DNA from 3 places in the Shewanella sp. DW31 genome. Region 1 is predicted to be linked to each of the others. Evidence: predicted binding sites of a transcription regulator. Region 1 holds the regulator's gene; each other region holds the start of a gene.

Region 1 (7,694 bases):
CTATTGATCTTATTCACGTATTTCAAGGTCAGTCCTAGGTTTTAGTTGCTGTAGATCACACCGAGCTTCCCCATGTGGTTTACCACAATACCCACCTACCTCTTTCGGGATAACAATCTCTGTGGATGAGCAGTGTATTCAGCGTATGCCGTGTATTTTGAAGATATGGCGGCGCTGTTTTAACGCTTTATAACTAAAAAAGTAATCAAATCAGTGAGCAAACCTCTGCTCGATGGCGTCCAATGTGGCGACTGACGGGTGGGATGAGCGTGATGGAGGTAACCATGATTGAGCTTAATAGGCGAACCTTTTTAAAGGGAGCAGGAGCGAGCAGCGCCACGTGTGCGTTGGCCAGTCTGCTGCCGGGCAGCTTAGCGGCATTAGAGAATAAGCAGCTAAAGGGCATGGGCAAAGACATTGCCAGTATTTGTGAAATGTGTTCGACTCGCTGCCCGATTTCGGCGCGGGTGATTGAGGGCAAAAACGTCTTCATTAGTGGCAACAAGGCCGCTAAATCCTTTGGCGGTAAAGTGTGTGCCCGTGGCGGCGCAGGCCATAGTTTATTGTACGATCCACAGCGTATCGTTAAACCGTTAAAGCGGGTCGGTGAGCGCGGCGAAGGCAAATGGGCTGAGATCAGTTGGGATGAGGCTTATAAAATAATCGCTGAAAACCTCAATAAAATCAAAAAAGAACATGGCCCAGAAGCCGTGGCATTCTCGTCAAAATCTGGCTCACAAGAAAAGCATTTGTTTCACCTTGCGACCACCTTTGGTAGTCCAAATACCTTTACCCACGCGTCGACTTGCCCTGGTGGTTATGAAATTGCCGCTAAGGCTATTTTTGGCACTAAGGTCAAACGTGATTTAAGTAATTCTAAATACATCATTAACTTCGGCCATAACCTGTACGAAGGCATCAATATGTCCGAAACCCGCGGCATGATGGCGGCGCAAATGGACAAAGGTGCCAAGCTGGTGGTGTTCGAGCCAAGATTCTCCGTCGTGGCCGATAAAGCCGATGAATGGTATGCCATTCGCCCCGGAACCGACGTGGCCGTCGCCTTGGCGTTATGCCATGTATTGATTGAAGATAATCTTTACGACAAAGCATTCGTCGCGCGCTATGTGGAAGGCTTCGAAGCCTTTGCCGCCGAAGTGAAAGCCTATACCCCTGAATGGGCAGAAACCATCTCCGATGTGCCTGCCAAAGACATTCGTCGTATCGCCCACGAATATGCCGCTAAAGCGCCCCATGCTGTGGTCGATTTTGGTCACAGAGCCACCTTTACCACCGAAGAGTTTGAGATGCGCCGCGCCCTTTACGCCGCCAACGTCTTGATTGGTAACATCGAGCGTAAGGGCGGGATTTATATCGGCCAGAAACCCGGTGATTACAACAAGCTTGCCGGTGAAGCGGTGGCGCCCGTATTGGCAAAACCTGGCGTGAAAGACATGCCAAAACCAGCAGCGAAACGTATCGATCAGGTGGAAGAACAGTACGCCATGATGTGGACATCGGGCGGCGTTTACCAAACCATTCTCGATGCCACGTTAAGCGCTGTTCCTTACCAGTTACACGGCTGGGTGATGTCACGCACTAACCCAATGCAAACCATGACAGACAGGGCGCGCGTTGTTGAAGCGATGAAAAAGCTCGACTTTATCGCCGTGTGTGATGTGTATATCAGCGAAACCGCCGCCTATGCTGACGTGATTTTACCTGAGTCGACTTATCTTGAACGTGATGAAGAAATTGCTGACAAGTCAGGTAAAAATCCGGCCTATTATGTGCGCCAACGGGTCGTTGAAACCTTAGGTGATACTAAGCCTTCTTGGCAGATCTTTAAGGATGTGGGTGTGGCTATGGGCCTTGGCGAGTTCTATCCATGGGAAAACATGGAAACCCTGCAAATGCTGCAGGTGAACCGCGACACTGACCTGCTGCGCCGTATCAAAGACGAAGGTTTTGTGAGCTTCGGTAAGCCAATTATGTTGTGCGAGCCTAAGATGGTTGCCGAGTTTATTAAGGCATACCCCAATGCGCGACCTGCCGATGAAGACGGCACTTACGCCAGCGCACTGACCTTTAAAACCCCGAGCGGCAAGATTGAACTCACTTCCGCGAAAGTCGAAGCCATGGCACCGGGCCGTGGGGTGATCAAGTTCCGCGAAGTGAATCTTAAAAAAGCAGATGAGCTGTACTTTATCCAAGGCAAAGTGGCGGTGCACACCAATGGTGCAACCCACAATGTGCCTATGCTCGCTAACCTGATGTCGGATAACGCTGTGTGGGTTCATCCCATCACTGCGGGCAAATTAGGCATCAGCAATGGCGACCCAATCCGCCTCACCAGCAGTGTTGGCACAGAAGAAGGCCATGCCTTAGTCACGCCGGGCATTCGCCAAGATACTGTGTTTGCTTACATGGGCTTTGGTTCTAAAAACAAAGAGTTGGTCAGAGCAACGGGCAAAGGTATCCACTGCGGTAACTTACTGCCGCACGTTACTGCTCCTGTGTGTGGCATGACAGTGCACACCACGGGCGTCACGCTGGCAAAGCGCTAATCGGAGGCTTAAATGAATAAACGATATGTAATGGTGCACGACGAGAATAAGTGCATCGGCTGCCAAGCTTGTAACGTGGCGTGTCGCAGTGAAAATGGCGTACCCGAAGGCGTAACTCGTCTGCAAGTGCGTGTGGAAGGTCCCTTTGGTGAGATGCCCAATCTGCATTTCAAATATCACAGGGTATCTTGCCAGCAATGTGAAGATGCACCCTGCGTTAAGGTGTGCCCAACGGGTGCGGCCTATGTGGGTGAAGACGGCATTATCTCTATCCATACCGAGAAGTGTGTCGGCTGTATGTACTGTGTGGCAGCGTGCCCCTATAAAGTGCGCTTTATGAACCCAGAAACCAAGGCGGCGGATAAGTGTAACTTCTGTAAAGACAGTCGTTTAGCACGGGGCGAAGAGCCAGCGTGTGTGACAGTGTGTCCAACCGATGCCTTAGTGTTTGGTGATGCCAATGATCCAAGCAGTGAAGTGGCCATCATGCTCAACACTAAAATCACTTACCAAGATAAAACCCATTTGGGCACTAAACCTAGGGTATATCGCGTTCCTACCAAAAGAGGGGGGATTTGATTATGAACAATACTTGGGGCGACATGGCGCAATATGATCCTGTCACTTGGCACTGGGTCATCGCCGTTTACCTGTTTATGGCGGGGTTATCCGCGGGCAGTTTACTGATTGGCATTGGTTTGCGCTGGGCGAATAAGGAACTCAGCGCGGGAGCTGAAAGCAGCATTCTTAAGGCGGCAGCCATTATTGGGCCTGTGGCAATTAGCTTAGGTCTAGCTTGTCTAGTGTTTGATTTAACCAAACCATTCCACTTTTGGTTGATCTTAATTCACTATAACTTCCAGTCTGTGATGGCAATCGGGGTGCTGGCGCTGCTGGCGTATTCTCCCTTAGCTTTTGCGTACGCCATTATTGTGCTGCGGGATGACTTACCAAAATGGGGTTTGGGTTTCCTAACACCTATCGCTAAGTTACTTATGCCATTTCGAAAGCTGATTGAAGTATTGTTGTTTGTCCTCGCCATTGGCGTAGGGGCTTACACTGGCTTCTTAATTTCGGCGATGAATGCCTATCCTATGCTCAACACTGCGGTACTGCCTGCGCTGTTTTTAGTGTCGGGTTTATCGGCGGGCGCTGCGGCAAACGCGGTACTGGCACTCTTGCTGTTTAAGACTGACAGCCACGATAAAACCTTAGTCAAGATGCACGGGTTAGAGTTGCCTGTGATGGCAATTGAAATCTTGTTCCTGTTCATGTTGTTCTGCGCCTTGTACTTCAAGGGCGGCGCGGCTGCTGCGGCCTTAGCGTCGTTAACCTCTGGGCTATGGGCAAGCGTGTTCTGGATAGGCGTTGTCGGTATCGGCTTTGGTATTCCATTGCTGTTTATGCTGCTACCAGCCGCGACTCGCCACACTAAGGGCGCAATGATCATGGTGGCTTGTGCGAGCTTAACGGGCGTACTCGCCTTAAGACACTTTATTGTGTACGCAGGGCAAAGCTATTTAAGCTGAATGTAAGCTGGCTTTACATATTGATAGATAAAGAAAAAGCACTGGCAATGTCAGTGCTTTTTTATTGTTTGAATTTTGAGAAGGTTTGCCAGTACAAGCGGGACGCTTATTGGGGTAAGAGTTCGATAACTGACTTCACCGTTAGCACTAAGGCGCTGATACTGCACAGGACTAACGTTGCCATCTTTGTCTTCTCTTTATCGACACGGCCCACTAATCGTCCTGCGACTAAGTAACCTAAAATCACTGAGGGGAGCAGCATCAACGACAGCCACAGATGTTTTAATTCTAATAAGCCAGTGATCGCTAAAATGATCAGTGCAATCATGGAGCTAAAAATGAAGAAGGCCGACAGCGCTGCGCGAAACTGCGAGGCATCTTTGCCTGCCAACAAAATCGCCATCGGCGGGCCACCAATCGCGGCGATATTGCCGAAGATCCCTGAAACCACGCCCGCACCGAAGAGGGTTTTCTTATTCACTGGCAGGCTGAATTTATACAGGCTGAGGATCACTGCGACAGTCACAATGGCGGCGATGGATAAACCCAGTATGGGTTGAGGCGCAAACAGCAACAGGCTCGCGCCGATAAAACCACCGGGCACGCGACCTAGGAGCGCATATTGCAAGCCATTGAATTCTAAGTGACCGCGTTCACGCACTAAGGTCAGCAGGGCGATGGAGAAACCCATAGCAATAACAGGCGCAGGTACAAGTTGTGGATCGACGATATACAGCAAAGGACTGGCGACAACCGCAAGCCCAAACCCAATAAGACTTTGGGTTAAGGCGCCCAGAAACACGACCAGCGAGGCTAAGGCGAGTGTCTGTGGATCTATCATAGAAAACATAGGATTTCCTATATCCCAAACCAACTCAAGATGGTGAAATTTAAAGTTTGAAGTCGCTTGGGTATAAACAAAAAGGGATCGTTAACGATCCCTATTGATGAGCACTGTGATATGACTTTGAAAGCGATGAGTCGCTATTCCATGTCTTCCCACTCGATTCCCATTTGATCCATCAACAACTTGGCTTCGGCGGGAATGCTGTCTGGGTTATCTTTTGACAGATCTTCATCGTTGGGCAATGGCTGGCCAGTGTAGGCGTGCAAAAATGCCTCACACAACAGCTCGCTGTTGGTGGCGTGACGCAAATTATTGACCTGACGACGAGTACGTTCGTCCGTGAGGACCTTAAGCACTTTGAGCGGAATAGACACAGTAATTTTTTTTACTTGTTCATTCTTCTTGCCATGTTCAGCATAGGGGCTGATGTATTCCCCATTCCATTCAGTCATTGACTCACCTGTTATAACGCTAAATTCGGGGCAGATTTTAAACCCTTACAAAGAACAGTCAAATTATTGCTACTATTTCTTTGTGATTGCAAACAGATTTCTTTATGTTCAGACGTCTAAACGTCTTCACGCCTATTGACGATGGCGTTGGGCTTAGGTACATTTAGACGTCCAGACATCTCTATCAGTCTACCGAATTTAGGAGTCCCCCATGGCAGAGCGTCAATTAGCCACACTGGCAGTGCGTCAGGGTATCGAAAGCGATACTCAATATGGTGCAGTTGTGCCACCGATTTATTTGTCGACTAATTACGCTTTCGATGGTCATAAAAATCCCCGCGAATTCGATTACAGTCGTTCAGGCAACCCAACGCGCTGCATTTTAGGCGAAGCATTAGCGCAATTAGAAAAGGGCGCCACTGGCATAGTGACGTGCACTGGCATGGCGGCCATCACCTTAGTGACCACTTTGCTCGGCCCCGATGACTTATTAGTTGTACCCCATGATTGCTATGGCGGTTCCTACCGTTTATTTACCAACTTGGCGAAGAAAGGCCAGTTTAAGCTCATTGTGGTCGACCAAACCGACAGCCAAGCGTTAGCCGCCGCCATTGCGCAGAATCCTAAGATGGTGTGGCTCGAAACCCCATCGAACCCGTTATTGCGTGTGGTAGATATCGAAGCCATTGCTAAGGCGAGCCATGAGGTCGGCGCGCTGGTGGTGGTCGATAACACCTTTTTATCGCCGATATTGCAACAACCCCTATTGTTAGGCGCGGATATCGTTATCCACTCCACCACTAAATATATCAATGGTCACAGCGATGTGGTCGGCGGCGCTGTGGTCGCCAAAGACGCGCAAATCGGCGAAAGCTTACATTGGTGGTCGAACACTCTAGGCTTAACGGGGTCAGCCTTTGACAGTTATCTGACCCTGCGCGGCCTACGTACCTTAGCGGTGCGTATTCGCGAGCATCAAGCCAATGCCCAGCGTATTATTGAGGTATTAACGCAAAGCCCTGTGGTGAGCAAAGTCTATTACCCAGGGCTTGCGGATCATCCAGGTCACGCCATTGCGGCCAAGCAACAACAGGGCTTTGGCGCTATGCTGAGCTTTGAGCTCAAAGGCGGCGAGGCCGAAGTGGTGGCCTTTTTAGGTGCACTCAGCTTATTTAGCGTGGCGGAAAGTTTAGGTGGCGTCGAAAGTTTAGTGGCAGTGCCCGCCACTATGACCCACAGAGCCATGGAGCCGCAGGCGCGCTTCGAGGCTGGTATTAAGGACACCCTATTGCGTCTATCGGTGGGTATTGAAGATGCCGCCGATTTAGTTGCAGATATTCAAGCAGGATTAGCCGCCGTTGCGGCTTGTCAGTAGAGGAATAATAGATGGCACGTTGTCACTTACATAAATTTGGTGGCTCCAGTTTAGCGGATGCCGATTGTTATCGTCGAGTTGCCCATATCCTGTTAACCCACGGTCATAGTGATGATCTCGTGGTGGTCTCTGCGGCGGGTAAAAGCACGAATTTCCTGTATAAATTATTAGCGCTGCGTGATGCGGGTCAGCTATGGCAAGAAGAATTACAAGTGCTGATCAGTTACCAACAGGGGTTGATTGAGCAGTTGTTGTCGAATGAACAAGCCCGAGATCTGCGTGAGCGTTTGGCCACTGATAAAGCGCAACTCATCAGCTTGTTGTCCTTAGACGAGCGCAACGAATACCAAATCAATCATGTGGTGAGCTTTGGCGAACGTTGGTCGGCACGTTTAATGGCGGCGCTACTGCGCGAATCTGGCGTGGCGGCAAGCCATGTGGATGCCTGTTCAATTTTAGTGGCCGATGAAGCCGCTGTGCCGCAAATTCGGGTACAAGAATCCCGCGCTAAAGTACAAGCCCTATTAGCCGCGCATCCAAATGAACGCTTAGTGATCACAGGTTTTATCTGTGCTAACGAGCGTGGCGATACCTTGTTACTTGGTCGTAATGGTTCAGATTTTAGTGCCAGCCTGATTGCTAGTCTCGCCGATATCGAGCGCGTGACCATTTGGACCGATGTGGAAGGGGTGTTCAACGCCGATCCTAATAAAATCAACGATGCCAAGTTACTGAAAAGTATGTCACTTGCCGAAGCCGATCGCCTAGCGCGTTTGGGCTCGCCAGTATTGCATTCGCGCACTTTGCAGCCGTTATTCAATACTGAAGTGAGCTTAGCGGTGCGTTCAAGTTATGCATCGCACACTGACTTTACCTTAATCGCGCCCCACAGTTCGTCGGCGAGCGCGCCTGTGGTGACTAATC
Region 2 (7,694 bases), on a different contig from region 1:
TGCAGCGGCTGCATCCATTGCCAATTGTACTTCGCTACCAGTTGCGATCAGGATCAGTTCTGGTGTACCCGCACAGTCTTGCAGTACATAAGCACCTTTAGCCACATTAGCTAATTGCTCAGCGGTACGCGCTTGAGCTTTCAGGTTTTGACGGCTGAAGATCAGTGACGTAGGTGCATTACGGCGCTCAATCGCAGCTTTCCAAGAAACTGCCGTTTCTGCCGCATCACATGGACGCCATACGGCCATATTTGGCGTCATACGCAGGTTAGCTAATTGCTCAACTGGTTGATGCGTTGGGCCATCTTCACCTTGACCGATAGAGTCATGGGTATAAACGAAGATGTTTTGAATACCCATCAGCGCCGACATACGGACTGCGTTACGAGCATATTCCATGAACATCATGAAAGTTGCGCCGTAGTTGATGAAACCACCATGCAGCGAAGCACCGTTCATAATGCCGCTCATGCCGAATTCACGCACGCCGTAGTAAATGTAGTTACCAGCTGGATCGTCTTGAATACCTTTAGAACCTGACCACAGTGTCAAGTTAGAACCCGCTAAGTCAGCAGAGCCGCCTAACAGTTCAGGCAACATAGCGCCAAATGCACCGATGGCATTTTGTGAGGCTTTACGGCTCGCAATACCTTCGGCTTTGTCCTGTGATGCTTGCACGAATGCCTGCGCTTTTTCTTCGAAATCAGCCGGTAATTCACCTTTCAGAACGCGACGCTCATATTCAGCAGCCAGTTCTGGGTGAGCTGCGCGATAAGCTGCAAACTTCTCGTTCCACGCTGCTTCACGGGCAGCACCGGCTTCTTTGGCATCCCAACCCGCATAAACGTCAGCAGGGATTTCAAATGGTGCATGTGGCCAGCCAAGGAATTCACGGGCTGCTGCGATTTCCGCATCGCCTAGTGGTGCGCCGTGGCAATCGTGGCTGCCTGATTTGTTAGGTGAACCAAAACCGATAATGGTTTTGCAGCAAATCATGGTTGGTTTATCAGTCACCGCTTTCGCCGCTTCGATAGCAGCACGGATTGCCGCGCTATCGTGACCATCAACACCGGCAATCACATGCCAGCCGTAAGCTTCAAAACGCTTTGGCGTATCATCGGTGAACCAGCCTTCAACATGGCCATCGATAGAAATACCGTTGTCATCCCAAAATGCGACCAGTTTACCTAAACCTAAAGTACCGGCTAATGAACAGGCTTCGTGGGAAATACCTTCCATCAAACAGCCATCGCCGAGGAAGCAGTAAGTATAGTGATCAACGATATCGTGACCATCACGGTTAAACTGTGCCGCTAAGGTTTTCTCAGCAATCGCCATACCGACAGCGTTGCTGATGCCCGCACCGAGTGGACCCGTTGTGGTTTCAACACCTGGGGTGTAACCGTATTCTGGGTGACCCGGTGTTTTAGAATGCAATTGACGGAACTGTTTTAGCTCTTCAATTGGTAATTCATAACCAGTCAGGTGAAGTAAAGAGTAGATCAGCATTGAACCGTGACCGTTAGAGAGGATAAAACGATCTCTATCTACCCATTTCGGATTGTTCGGGTTGTGCTTAAGGAAATCATTCCACAGCACTTCAGCAATATCTGCCATACCCATTGGGGCGCCGGGATGGCCTGAATTTGCTTTTTGAACTGCATCCATACTTAACGCACGGATTGCGTTTGCGAGTACTTTACGGGAAGACATGCTCTCTCCTGCTTGTTTGTGGGGTCTAGCGGGCAATTTGGATGCATATTTTCCCCTACATGCCAGTGTGACGCAAACTAAAATTGCCATTCACTCAGCAAAAGATGGCCGAATATGTACCCAAACAACCTGAAGATGCAGGATTCAGGTAGCTTGAGTATATAAGTCGCAGAAACAACCCTGTCACTTTGCTGGCGTTTACTTGAGAGGACATAGCAAGGATCACTTGTAATGGAGAAATAAATTTCTCAAAAACATAGCAAACTTAATACTATGAAATATAAGAAAAATAACCTATTTATGACTGAGCGTAGTCGTTTTCAGGTCACAATCTGAGAGGATTTTTTATTATCGGGGGTGATCGGCAATCGGATTTAAACTAAAATAGCCGTCTAGATGTAGATGCTTCTACACGTTTGAATGCTAACGACGAGATTTTCCTACTATGGCAAAGCACTTGTTTACTTCTGAGTCGGTCTCAGAAGGTCATCCCGATAAGATTGCAGATCAGATTTCTGATGCTGTGCTAGATGCAATTCTGGCTCAAGATCCAAAAGCACGCGTAGCGTGTGAAACTTATGTCAAAACCGGCATGGTATTAGTAGGTGGTGAAGTCACTACCTCTGCCTGGGTTGATATTGAAGAAATCACCCGTAAAACGGTGCGTGAAATTGGTTATACCCATTCAGATATGGGGTTTGATGCAGACTCGTGCGCAGTATTAAACGCCATTGGTAAGCAATCACCCGACATTAATCAAGGTGTAGACCGCGCAGACCCTGCAGAGCAAGGTGCTGGCGATCAAGGGTTAATGTTTGGCTATGCCAACAACGAAACCGACATTCTGATGCCTGCACCTATCACCTATGCCCACGCATTAGTGAAACGTCAGTCTGAAGTCCGTAAAAATGGCACGCTACCTTGGTTACGCCCAGATGCGAAAAGCCAAGTCACTTTTGCCTATGATGATGGCAAAATTGTCGGTATCGATGCAGTTGTGTTATCGACTCAACACAGAGATGACGTTTCACAAGCCGACTTAATTGAAGGTGTGATGGAAACCATCATCAAGCCAGTATTACCAGCTCAATGGTTAAACAAAGATACTAAGTTCTTTATCAACCCAACTGGCCGTTTTGTTATCGGTGGTCCAGTAGGTGATTGTGGCTTAACGGGTCGTAAGATCATCGTTGACACTTACGGCGGCATGGCCCGTCATGGTGGTGGCGCATTCTCTGGTAAAGATCCATCAAAAGTGGATCGTAGCGCGGCATATGCTGCCCGTTATGTAGCAAAAAACATAGTTGCAGCAGGTCTTGCTGATCGCTGTGAAATCCAAGTGTCTTACGCTATTGGTGTGGCAGAGCCTACCTCTATCAGCATCGAGACCTTCGGTACAGGTAAGGTGTCTGAAGAAGTGCTGATCAAGTTAGTACGTCAACACTTTGAACTGCGCCCATACGGTTTAACGGCCATGCTAGATTTAGCACGTCCAATTTATCAAGCGACCGCCGCTTATGGCCACTTTGGTCGCAGCGAATTCCCATGGGAAGCGACTGATAAAGCCGAAATATTGCGCGCTGACGCGGGTCTATAGTCTTAATTCATTTCAATTTTTACACTTAAGACCCATGAAAAACCGCTACCCAGCGGTTTTTTTATGTCTGACATTTAGTTAGATTACAAATATGGCAAAATAAAAGCAGCATATACACAGACCATTAGAGTGCACAGACCCCATGACCGATAACGCCATCTTATTACAGCAACTTCAATCTTGTGCATGGGCAGCCAACGTAGGTCTGCCAGAGGAAACAGCAAAGACATACGGTACATTAGAGGAGATCGCCGCTTTTCTTGAATCCGATCCTGAAGCCTTTTTTGAAACACCTTACGAAATCCAATATGAAAGCCTGTGTGTAACTGATCATGACTTGGCAAATTCGTTAAAAACAAAGGCAGTAGTAAATGATGTACATGCTTGGATTTCTGACAGCGAAGTCGATGAAATTTCTAAGTCAGCTTACCTCTCCACTTGGAAAATTATTCCCGTTGCAGAAATATGCGCGCTGACATCCGATGACGCTAATACGCTCGCAACACTGCTCCTAGCTGACGTTAAACTTTCAGCCTTTACGAATGAACGCCTATCTTGGTATCTCTGTGGAAGAATACCCTTTGGTTATATTGGTACTTATCCAAACGGACAATGGCTCATTCTGTAGCCTTATACGCTAGCACCTTTAATTTTTCTGACTTCATCTAGGGTCTATTGAGCTTTCGAGGATGATTTTTAGGCAGCATGCCAATACTGATGCTACCCAATGCACGCTGGGAAACACTATTTAATTTAATGAAAAGCACAGGCCGTGTTTATGATAAACCTGAACATAGACAAACATTCGAAGGCATTCTTTACCACCTTCTAACAGGTATCCCTTGGCAAGATTTACCCAAAGAGTTGAGCCATTGGAGTACGGTCTTTAGACGGTTTTATTTATGGTCTAAAAAGACATTCAGGCCTATTTATTCAAAGCTTTAGCGAAAATGGCCGACACGGAATGGGTCTTTATTGATGGCTCGATAGTGCGGACTCACCAGCACAGTGCAGGTGCACTGAGTAATGAGTAATGAGTAATGAGAGTTACCCTATTGTTTAATTGGTAGTGGATACTTTTATCAAACGGGTAACTCTCATTTTTATCTATCGCCCATGAATATCAAATAATAACTAATGCACAGAGTATTCGTTTAGAAACGTACATTCATACCAACCCAGAAGTTACGGGCCTTATCTTTGTTATTGAAATCATCAACGTAAGATGCTGTGTATCCGTTTTGGCCATTATCGTCAGAGACACAAGTTGTGCTAGTGTCACTACATTCGGTGAAGACAATATCGTATGAAGTAAAATCTTTATCAAACAAGTTATTTACTCGCATGTTGAAGGTGACAAACTCACTCGCCTGATAAGAACCACCAAGATGGAACACGTTATAACCCTTATAGTAGAGTGCAGCATCATTAATGATATCCCAAGAGCGATAACGTTTAGCACGGTATTCTGAGGTCAAGAATACGTTAAATGAGTCGGTCAACTCCCATTTTAATGTCGCGTTTGCCATATGCTTGGCACTGTTGCCGAGTGGACGGCCTTGCTCTGCACCGCTTTTCTGCTCGCTATCTGTGTAGGTATAATTAGCATTTAACGTTAAGGCATCTAGAATTTCCCAACGTCCCGCGAGCTCAGCACCTTGAATAGTAACTTTATCTATGTTGACTGTTTTGCTACTGACTGCATAACCTAAATCAGCATATTCACCCGCATCGGAACATTCTATGCTCGTACCTTTACCACAGGGTTGTGAAGCAATCTTATCGTCAAAGTCATTTTTAAAGATAGTGGCGTTAAAATTATGGCCATCGGGATGAGACCAATACAGGGCGACTTCGCTGGACACACTGGTTTCAGCTTCGAGATCTGGGTTACCAAATTGCGGTGAGGTTCCTTGGCCACCAAAGCCAACGACACCATCATACAATTGTGTGGTTTTAGGTGTTTTAAAACCTGTGCTCACCCCACCTTTTACTGTCCACTCATTATTAATGGTGTAAACACCGTATAGACGTGGGCTGAGTTGGTTGCCAAATATTTCATGATCATCATGACGTAAACCCGCAGTAACAGATAAATCAGAAGTCATGCTCCATGTATCTTCAGCAAAAACAGACCACATATTATGTTCTTGTACTGCGCCCGGCGTACCTTCTTCCATACCAAATACACCGTCTTTCAACTCACCACGAATCACCTGTGCGCCCGTCACTGCGACATGATTTCCAGCAGCTTCAAATGGAATATCGAGTTTCATATCAAGCGTATATTGATTACTTGCCATTTCGCGTTTAGGTCTAGGCAAGAAAGTGGATTCAGCAATCGCTTTACGTTCGGCTTCAGTCATGCCGGTGTAATCCCCTTTACCATCAATCATCTGCAGTAGTAATACTCGCTCAGCAGTGGTAAATGGCAGTGTGCGGCCATTATTTTGTGTGTCGACATAGGATAGTGACACAAAGCTTGTACCAAAATCCCAAGCACCTTCATGGGTTAACGCCCAAGCATCACGGGTAAATTTTTGAGTCTCGCTGTAACCCGCTCGTGGATTTGAGCGTCTTGCCCATTCACCACCACTGGCTAGACAAGCAGCCTCACGGGAACCTACGCCGCCTTTGCAGAAGTTACTGGCAATCCAGAGACTATCGATATTATCAACAGTACCAAGCGGATACTCTCGTTCACCGTTATCATTGATCAGTGGCGTATTATCATAATCTTGAGATGAGGAATCTAAATCAAACCAAATTTTGTGATGTTCATTTAGTGTCCAACTTAAACTCCCACCTAACATATGATTTTCGTTATCGACGGTTTTACCGCCACCACCAAAACCGAGTGAACGAGTGCGTACTTCTCCATTGGGATAATCTACTGGTGCATACTCTGGTGTAGACCCCATTCGATCATAAATACTGCCATGAATAGATAACCCAAGAACGCCTTTAATGAGGGGACCCATCACGCTGAAATCGGTAGTGATATCTTCGCCATAGGCATCATTGGTTTGATGAGTTCGGCTGTGAGTGATAGAGCCAGACCATTCGTCGCCCACTTTTTTAGTGATGATGTTCACCACACCACCTAGAGCATCTGCACCGTATAACGTTGATGCTGGCCCACGAATAACTTCAATTCGATCAATAGCATCAAGTGGTGGTACATGACCAAATTGATTGCCACCAAAACTGTTTGGATAAATATCACCATGGTTATTCTGACGCTTACCATCGACAAGGATTAAGGTATAGTCAGATCCCATACCGCGTAGACTGATGGTACCTTGCCCTGTTTTATCACGGGTTTCACCAATATCAACCCCTTCCAAGTCACGCACTGCATCTAGGAGAGTGGTATAAGGTTTTATCATCAAATCTTCTTGGGTGATAACAGAAATACTGGCAGGTGCATCAACCAATTTCTGTTCATATCCAGAGGCAGTAACAACCATAACTTCCATTTTTCTGTCGGGAGCCTCTTCGGCTTGGACAAAATTACCCGCAAATACAGCGGTAATGGCAACTGCCAAGCAAGTTTGACGAAATAACATAAACCTCTCCTGTTTAGTAAACTTAGTTTACAAATGTAACCCATAAATGATTTCGCGAATGATAATGATTAACATTAGTGAGATCAATCAAAAGTTGAATGCAACAGAAATAACATTTACGTTTATAAAGTAATCACATTCAAGAAAGAGTTTTTGACATGAACTTTGAAGTTATTAGTGAAGAAAATACCGCGATTGTGGATGCGCTGGTAGACGGCGTTCGGCAATATAATGCTGGGCTCTTAGGACCCGAGAAATCAGTACCTTTGACTGTCATTGCACGTGATGAAGCTGGCAAGTTGATTGGTGGTGTGAGTGGCCGGACTATCTATAAAAACTTCTTAATCAATGTTGTCTGGGTTGATGACCAAACCAGAGGCACTGGGCTTGGGCATAAACTGATGGCACTTGCCGAAGCTGAGGCGAAACAGCGGGGTTGCTTGGTAGCTCAAGTGGATACCTTATCGATTCAAGCACCTGTGTTTTATGAAAAACAAGGGTTTGAGATCATAGGCACTGTCACCACTGACCCTCAGCGCATCTTTCTGATGAAGAAGTATTGATCAAAAAAGCGATTGAGAAACGGACTGAATTAACACACTCAGCAATGATCGAAATGGGCATTTTGCATGCAGAGTAGACCGATCTGCTCTTGGGATAAAATGGCGCACTCCAACGCCTTTTTTGTATTCGCGCGGCTGACTTGCGCATCGCTCAGTTGCGTTATCGTCGCCGAATAGGCATTGATTCGGCCACAATCGAGCCAAATATCTCCCACTTGTACCCAATAATGTTGCAATGCACCTAAGTCAGAT
Region 3 (7,694 bases), on a different contig from region 1:
CCCGGCGTCTGGGTAAAATAGGCTTCAGGTGATTGCGAGTGATAATGGCCGCCCGCTATGCCGCCGCCATAGGGCGTACGGAACACTAATCCACCGACATCGAACTCATTACCGCTACGGTAACGGAACTTAGCAGACTCGTTGACGATTTGATCAAACGCCGGAAAGATATAATCGGCGAATTGAATTTCAGCCACGGCGGTCATGCCATTTGAGGCTAAACCATTGGCAAAACCGGCAATACCTTGCTCTGTCAGCGGCGTATTAAAGCAGCGAGCGCGACCGAATTTTTCTTGAAGACCGGAGGTGGCGCGAAATACCCCGCCAAAGTGGCCCACATCTTCACCAAAAACCACCATGCGTTCATCGGCTTGCATGGCAATCGACAAGGCCTCATTGACGGCCTGTAACATATTCATTTCAGCCACGGCTTATAGTCTCCCTGCACTTTTTGGATAGGCTTGCGGATATTTCTTGATATGTTCTTTAAGCTCGGCGAGTTGCTTTTTCAGCACTGGCGTCGGCTTGTCGTACACATCTTCAATAATTTCATCCAGCATAGGCACAGGAATTTTTTCAGCCACTTTTACCGCAGCCAATACTTCTTCACGATATTTTTCATGCAGTTTCACATCATCCGCTTCAGCCAACCAACCTTTGTTGATAAGCCATAATTTGAAGCGTTTAACCGGATCGTGTTGCTGCCACTTGGCTTCTTCATCTTTCGAGCGATAACCTGAGGGGTCGTCTGAAGAAGAGTGTGCGCCGAGACGGTAAGTCATGGCTTCAATCAGCACAGGCGCATTATGCTCAATCGCATAGGCACGGGCTTGCTGGGTTGCCGCTAACACGGCCAACATGTCATTGCCGTCTACACGAATGGTGTGCATGCCATAACCCACACCGCGGCTGGCAATACCGTTTCCAGCAAACTGCTCTTCAGTGGGGGTAGAAATCGCGTAGCCATTGTTACGACAGAAGAAAATCACTGGGCATTTCAGTACCGCGGCCATGTTTAGGCCAGCATGAAAATCCCCTTCCGATGCAGCGCCTTCGCCAAAATAACAAACCGCGACTTTGCGCTTACCTTGCATTTTTAAGCTGTAGCCCACACCAGTCGCCTGCGGGATTTGCGTGGCTAACGGTGACGAAATCGTTTGATAATGCAATGCCGCACTGCCGTAATGGATTGGCATTTGTCGACCTTTACCAAGATCTTTCTCGTTACTGAACATCTGATTCATAAACTGTTCAGTGGTAAAGCCGCGATAACGCAGCGCCGCATGCTCACGATATTGTGCGAGGATCACATCTTCTTGATCGAGTGCGGCCACACTGCCGACAATCGCCGCTTCTTCACCCGTACAGGTCATGTAGAAGCTGATGCGCCCTTGACGCTGGGCGCCAAGCATACGTTCATCAAGTACCCGAGTGAATACACAGGTATCGTAAATTTTAGTGGCTAAGGTTTCATCTATCACAGGTAAAACCGCGGTTTCATAAGTGGTGCCGTCGGCTTGTAGAATTCGAAGGATAGGAATGTGTAGCGATGCCTTATCCAAGAAGCCGACACGGTGCACTGTATCAGTGTTGAGTGTTGCTTTGCTCATATTGTGCTCTTGTTATCTCATTACGCATCAAAGCGTTTTGATGTGTCTGTTTATACGAATATGCCCGACGAACATTACGTTAACGTAAACTACCTATCAACCATTGGCATAGCTCAAACCACAAGTTATCCCTGCCACGCATGTATATATTGCTTTACAAGCCTAACGCACGTCCGCATTCACCGCAGGGATCAGGCAAATCACAGTGCGATTGCCAATAGGCACTTTGGCATTAGGGAACACGACAGACTCAAACTCATGTTCCACTTTAATTTCTTGCCCACCTTCCCGCGCTAAAACAAAGCCCTTCGGGAAAGATCTGAAGTTTTCGACATCAGTTGCGAAGGTAAATTCAAAATCATCGAAATGTTTATTGATGACGCGGCACACTTGGTACAAGTTAACCTTATCGGCATCAAATGCATCCAGCTTCAACGGCTTAGCGGTGATCAAGCGCATGAACATTTCATGGGTGACGATAAAACGCGTCATGTCGTTCTGCCCCATGGGATACACTTTGCCAAGCTCAATGGTAAAGGCATCGGCACCGTAGCGTTCAGAGGAAAAATAGCTGAAGGTCGTGGTCGGTTCGTGGTGGAAAAGTACCGTATCGACGCCGCTTGCGGCTAAAAACATAATTTGCTCGCCGCTAAAGGCGCGCCCAGGACGATAGGGATAGATAGCGAACTTTTCATGCTTCGAGGCGCGCATCGCCGTGTGCAGATCATAATGGATGCGCTGACGTCCATCGGCAACCGTAGTATAAAAACGATCGACATAGGCTTCGAGTTTTTTCGCGCGTACTCGCTCAGGGTTCACTAACCCTGGTGGATTGGAATGCTCACCACTAAACAGACGATTCATGTTTTCGTCAATAATCCGCGTGCCGTTATTAATCGCTAATGGGTTACCAATGAGAAATAAAGTGCGCTGCTTTGCGATGATCTTTTGCTGTAAAAGTTGTTTAATTAAGCTATTGCAGAGTTCAATGGGCGCGGTCTCGTTACCGTGAACACCGCAGGAAAGCACAATATCTTTTCCTTCATTCTGTATTGGTTCGAAAACAATAACACCGGTATCCCACACTTCCACTTGAGTATGATCGCCTAAGTTAAATGAAAATTCGCCATCGAACTGTACAGGATGGGCTAAGGTGAGCGCTAAAAAATCCTTTGAATCTAACAGAGCTTGTAACACAGAATTCTCCTTATAATGATGTGTAACAGTATTGGCGCAATAGCATAAGTACAGGCAGTAATAACCACTTAAGCATTTATCTCACCGCGGTTAATCTCACTCGCACCTAAAAAACGGCTTCAATACTAACACATGTTTTTAGTGCTGTTCTCAGACATTTATTGCCGTAGGACCCAGTTTTAAGCGGAATGACATTCAACTAAGCTGATTGTTAAATTCTTAGGACATTCCCTAAGAATTTCCCATGATAAATATTCCAGCTTGAGGCTTGCTTTTGCACTCAAGTTTTATCACAATCCTTAGCCATCTAGACTTCTATTGGATTTAATTATGGCGTTAGCAACCTTTGGTGCCGGCTGTTTCTGGGGCGTAGAGTATTTTTTTAGACAAGTGAACGGCGTATCCAATGCCACCTGCGGCTATATGGGCGGCAATAATGCGGCGACAACCTATGAAGAAGTCAAAAAAGGCAAAACGGGCCATGCCGAAGTGGTGCAAGTGGAATTTGACCCTGCCCTTGTCAGTTATGAAGACTTGCTCGATGTATTTTGGAAAAACCACAATCCAACGAGTCTGAACATGCAAGGCGGAGATATTGGCACTCAATATCGCAGTACCATTTTCTTCCACGACCGTGAGCAAAAAGCGGCCGCAGAAGCCTCAAAGTTAGCTTTTGCCCGCTCGGGGCGTTGGGGATTACGCCATATCGTCACAGAAATAGTGCCACTTCAACAGTTCCATGTGGCTGAGGAATATCATCAAAATTACATCGATAAGAATAACTTACCGAGTTGTCATATCGAGTACTAAATACGGTCAAATCAGTATTAGATTAACTATTCACAGCTGAATTAGACACAAACAAAAGCGCACTCAAATCTGAGTGCGTTTTTTATTTTGAGACGTTAGCTAAACCTACTACTGCATTAAGCGTTTAGCGCCTTATCAATTAATGCCTGCGCATCTTTGATGATCTCAGCCAAATGCTGCTCACTGATAAAACTTTCGCCGTAGATTTTAAATAACGCTTCAGTGCCCGAAGGACGTGCCGCAAACCAACCATTAGCAGTAGTCACTTTGATGCCGCCAATCGCCGCATTATTGCCTGGCGCATGGGTTAACACGTTTTCGATTGTCTCACCTGCAAGCACAGTGGCATTTAAGGTATCGGCATTGAGCAAAGCAAACTTGGCTTTGTTTTCAAGACTGATTGGGCTATCGATACGCTTATAGAAACTTTGGCCAAATTGTTTTACTAACTCTTGGTGACGCTGACCTGGGGTTTTACCTGTCACCGCAAGAATTTCTGCGGCAAGTAATCCTAGAATAAAACCGTCTTTATCTGTGCACCATGTGCTGCCATCACGGCGTAAAAATGCCGCGCCAGCACTCTCTTCACCGCCAAAGGCGATTGTGGCTTCAGCTAAACCGTCGACAAACCACTTAAAGCCCACTGGCACTTCGAGTAACTTTTTGCCGTGGAAAGCACAGATTTTATCGATAAGCGCACTCGATACTAAGGTTTTACCTATGGCTAAGGTATCGCTCCAATCTGGTCTGTGTGTCAGTAAATAATCAATAGCGACCGCAAGATAATGATTAGGGTCCATCAAGCCGGTACCCGGGCAGACTATGCCGTGACGGTCATAATCGGGATCATTACCAAGGCATAAATCAAAGGATTCTTTATGTGCGAGTAAACCTGCCATCGCATAGGGAGACGAGCAATCCATGCGGATTTTGCCGTCTTTATCCAACGGCATAAAGCTAAAGCTTGGATCAACCTTATCATTAACTAACGTGATATCGAGCCCATAACGCGCAGCAATCGGTGCCCAGTAGAAAATACCCGAACCACCGAGCGGGTCCACACCGATACGCAGCTTAGCGTTGGCAATCGCTTGCATGTCGATGACATTGTCTAAATCAGCCACATAGGGTGTAATCAAGTCAATGGATTGCACATAACCCGAAGTCAGCGCATCGGAATAGGTTAATTTTTGCACGCCAACTAATGCTTGGCGCAGGTAATCATTAGCTCGCGATTCAATCCAAGCCGTGATATTACCTTCGGCTGGTCCGCCATGGGGTGGATTGTACTTGATGCCACCATCCTGAGGAGGATTATGGGAAGGCGTAATGATCAAACCATCGGACAATGCCGCACCCGTAATATTGGCTTCGCGATTGGCGCAAATCACCCCATGGGAAACCACTGGCGTTGGCGTAAATCCGTCGTTCTGTTGGATTTTCACTGTGACTTTATTTGCCGCCAGCACTTCAATGGCCGACAAATAGGCCGCATAGGATAACGCATGGGTGTCAATCCCAAGGATCAGCGGCCCATCGATATTTGCCGATTGACGGTAGTCCACCACAGCTTGGGTAATCGCCCAAATGTGTTGTTGGTTAAAACTGCCATTGAAGGCGCAGCCTCTGTGCCCAGAAGTGCCAAAGGTGACGCGTTGTTGTACGTCATCCATATTTGGCGTGATGCTGTAATAATGGCTCATCAGTTTTGGAATATTGACCAGATCCGTCTGATTAGCGATTTGTCCTGCCCTTTGATGTATTGCCACCTATGGCTCTCCTGCACTCAATTATAATTAGAAAAAGTAGAAAAATGTCGTACTAACTTGGCTCACCCGCGGATTAAACGCGCTCGGCGATGCCCGCAGCTACTGTCGCATCACAACCAAATTGCACTAAAACTTCCGATAAAATAGTGCGTTTCTTGGCGGTATTGTTGTTACTCGTTACCCAGAAACCACTTGCACCAATTTCTTTTGGGTTAGCCGAAGCACTCGCTTCGAGCAGTTGCTCCTTAGAGCGAGCAAAATACAAACGATCGCGCCCTTGGATCTGCAGAATTTGTGAAAATTGTTCTGGGGCTAATTGATACAAACTTTCGAGCAAAAACAGAAAACGACCTACTGCGCCTTTTTGCTGCGATAACTGATGTTCATCGACTAAGCGACTAAAATCATTCACTGCTGGCACTGTTTGCGCCGCGATGGGCTGAATAGGTTCAGCTTCAAGACTGGGTTGGCTAATCGCCAAAGGCTGGGGTTGTTCGACCGCATCGACGGACAGGCCGAGTAATCGACGAAGAATGTCAGAGGCGCTCTCACCAATACGTTCTGTTTTGCTGGCAATATGACGATAGAGCTCTTCATCTACTTCGATATATTTCATAACCTTAATTATCCTTTGTTATTCGACAGGCTTAACCGAAAAAAGTGTACCACAGCGATCGGGGCAGATCATTGCGATCTGTTACCAGTGTATCTATCTCTATCAATCTGATAAAGCGCCATTATTCTAAAAGTGCGGGAAATAGCACAGCAAACTAGCAGTTAATCGACAATTGCCGAAAAAGCACACAAGTTACTGGCCGCCCCCACTATAGAAATGGCAACTGACTTGTCAAGCCAACGGCATTAAGGGCACAATTCGCGTCACGCTAAGCTAAAAATCTCCAACAGGAATCACCATGAACTTTGTTTCCACAGGCCAAGGACCCACAGTGCTCTTGATCCACGGCTTGTTCGGTAATCTAGATAACCTCAAAGGTCTAGGGCAAGTATTAGAAAATCAGTATCAAGTTATTCGTGTCGATGTGCCCAATCATGGTTTAAGTGAGCATTGGGATCAAATGGACTACCCTCGCCTCGCCACTGCAATGATCAGCTTGCTCGACGAACTGGCTATTGAACGCGCCCATATTGTGGGTCACTCCATGGGCGGTAAAATCGCCATGGCGACGGCGTTAGCCTTTCCAGAGCGCATTATCAGCATGGTGGCAGCCGATATCGCCCCTGTCGCCTATGAGCCAAGACACGATACAGTGTTTGCGGCATTAGAAAGTCTGCCCTTAGAAGGCCATACCGACAGACGCTTTGCCCTAAACCACTTAATTGACAATGGTATTGACGAAGCGACGGCACAATTTTTACTCAAAAATCTACAACGCACTGATACTGGCTTTCGTTGGAAAATGAACTTAAGTGGCCTAAAGGTTTGTTATCCTAATATTATTGGCTGGCAAAATCAGACGCCAAATCCAGTACAAAGCTATGCTGGACCAACTCTGTTTATTCGCGGCGGCGACTCAAATTATGTCACTAGTGAGCACAGAAGCGCTATCATGGCGCAATTCCCCGCGGCACAGGCAAAAACACTTGAAGGATGTGGTCATTGGTTGCATGCGCAAAAACCCGCCATTTTTAACCGGATCGTGTCTGAATTTATTGACAAACATTCAATGTAAATCAGCAGCAAACTCGACCGAAAGCATATGGCAGCCGCCATCTTGTTGTGATATATTCGCGCCTCTTTTGGCCTTAGAACACTCTCAAGGACTAAGAAAGTATGTTATCTCAGTACATGGAACAAATTGAAACCATCGGCCTGAACCTGTTTTTTGCCTCGATATTTTTCTTTATCGGCATGGCCATCCACGATGTGCTTAAACAAGGTAACGTGCCAAAATTTGGTCGATTTATTGTTTGGTTAGTGTTATTTCTCGGCTGCGCCGGGTTTATTGTAAAAGGTATTATCCAGATCACTTGGGAAGGCTCAGGGATCGGTTAACAATAAGAACATGGCAAAAGAAGCGACAGACAGAACCACCATTGACCTTTTTGCCAATGAAAAGCGCCGGGGCCGCCCAAGAAGTAATCCTTTGTCCCGTAGCCAACAGCTTAAGGTCAACAAACGCAATCAAATCCAGCGCGATAAAGCCAACGGATTAAAGCGAATAGAGTTAAAGGTGTCACAAGATTTGTATGACGCCTTGAATGAGCAGGCATTGGCCAGTAACATCAGCCGTAGCCAGTTAATCGAATTAATTCTTCAGCAACAAGTTGAGTGCTGAACGAGTACCAG

The links. Region 1 encodes MetJ, which represses methionine synthesis genes. Its sites were predicted from a motif close to TAGACGTCTAGACGTCTA; they were not measured.
Region 2: a site for MetJ is predicted at 2,099-2,116, ahead of metK (methionine adenosyltransferase). Genes of this name have one in related genera too.
Region 3: a site for MetJ is predicted at 3,108-3,125, ahead of msrA (peptide-methionine (S)-S-oxide reductase MsrA). Genes of this name have one in related genera too.

What each region holds. Positions count from the first base shown of each region.
Region 1 is NZ_JADWMP020000019.1:3,654-11,347, forward strand. Features, by position in the region: gene phsA (thiosulfate reductase PhsA) at 285-2,567, shown strand; gene GWI56_RS15450 (4Fe-4S dicluster domain-containing protein) at 2,580-3,146, shown strand; gene nrfD (NrfD/PsrC family molybdoenzyme membrane anchor subunit) at 3,149-4,096, shown strand; gene GWI56_RS15460 (sulfite exporter TauE/SafE family protein) at 4,203-4,946, opposite strand; gene metJ (met regulon transcriptional regulator MetJ) at 5,081-5,395, opposite strand; gene metB (cystathionine gamma-synthase) at 5,607-6,770, shown strand; gene GWI56_RS15475 (bifunctional aspartate kinase/homoserine dehydrogenase II) at 6,782-7,694, shown strand, end outside.
Region 2 is NZ_JADWMP020000010.1:30,925-38,618, forward strand. Features, by position in the region: gene tkt (transketolase) at 1-1,713, opposite strand, end outside; gene metK (methionine adenosyltransferase) at 2,159-3,310, shown strand; gene GWI56_RS10275 (hypothetical protein) at 3,453-3,938, shown strand; partial or broken gene GWI56_RS10280 (transposase) at 4,016-4,341, shown strand; gene GWI56_RS10285 (TonB-dependent receptor) at 4,465-6,879, opposite strand; gene GWI56_RS10290 (GNAT family N-acetyltransferase) at 7,038-7,442, shown strand; gene GWI56_RS10295 (hypothetical protein) at 7,481-7,694, opposite strand, start outside.
Region 3 is NZ_JADWMP020000020.1:26,955-34,648, forward strand. Features, by position in the region: gene GWI56_RS15980 (alpha-ketoacid dehydrogenase subunit beta) at 1-428, opposite strand, end outside; gene GWI56_RS15985 (thiamine pyrophosphate-dependent dehydrogenase E1 component subunit alpha) at 432-1,610, opposite strand; gene astE (succinylglutamate desuccinylase) at 1,773-2,807, opposite strand; gene msrA (peptide-methionine (S)-S-oxide reductase MsrA) at 3,138-3,617, shown strand; gene pgm (phosphoglucomutase (alpha-D-glucose-1,6-bisphosphate-dependent)) at 3,734-5,386, opposite strand; gene seqA (replication initiation negative regulator SeqA) at 5,460-6,002, opposite strand; gene GWI56_RS16010 (alpha/beta fold hydrolase) at 6,301-7,077, shown strand; gene GWI56_RS16015 (DUF2788 domain-containing protein) at 7,179-7,400, shown strand; gene ybfE (LexA regulated protein) at 7,411-7,683, shown strand.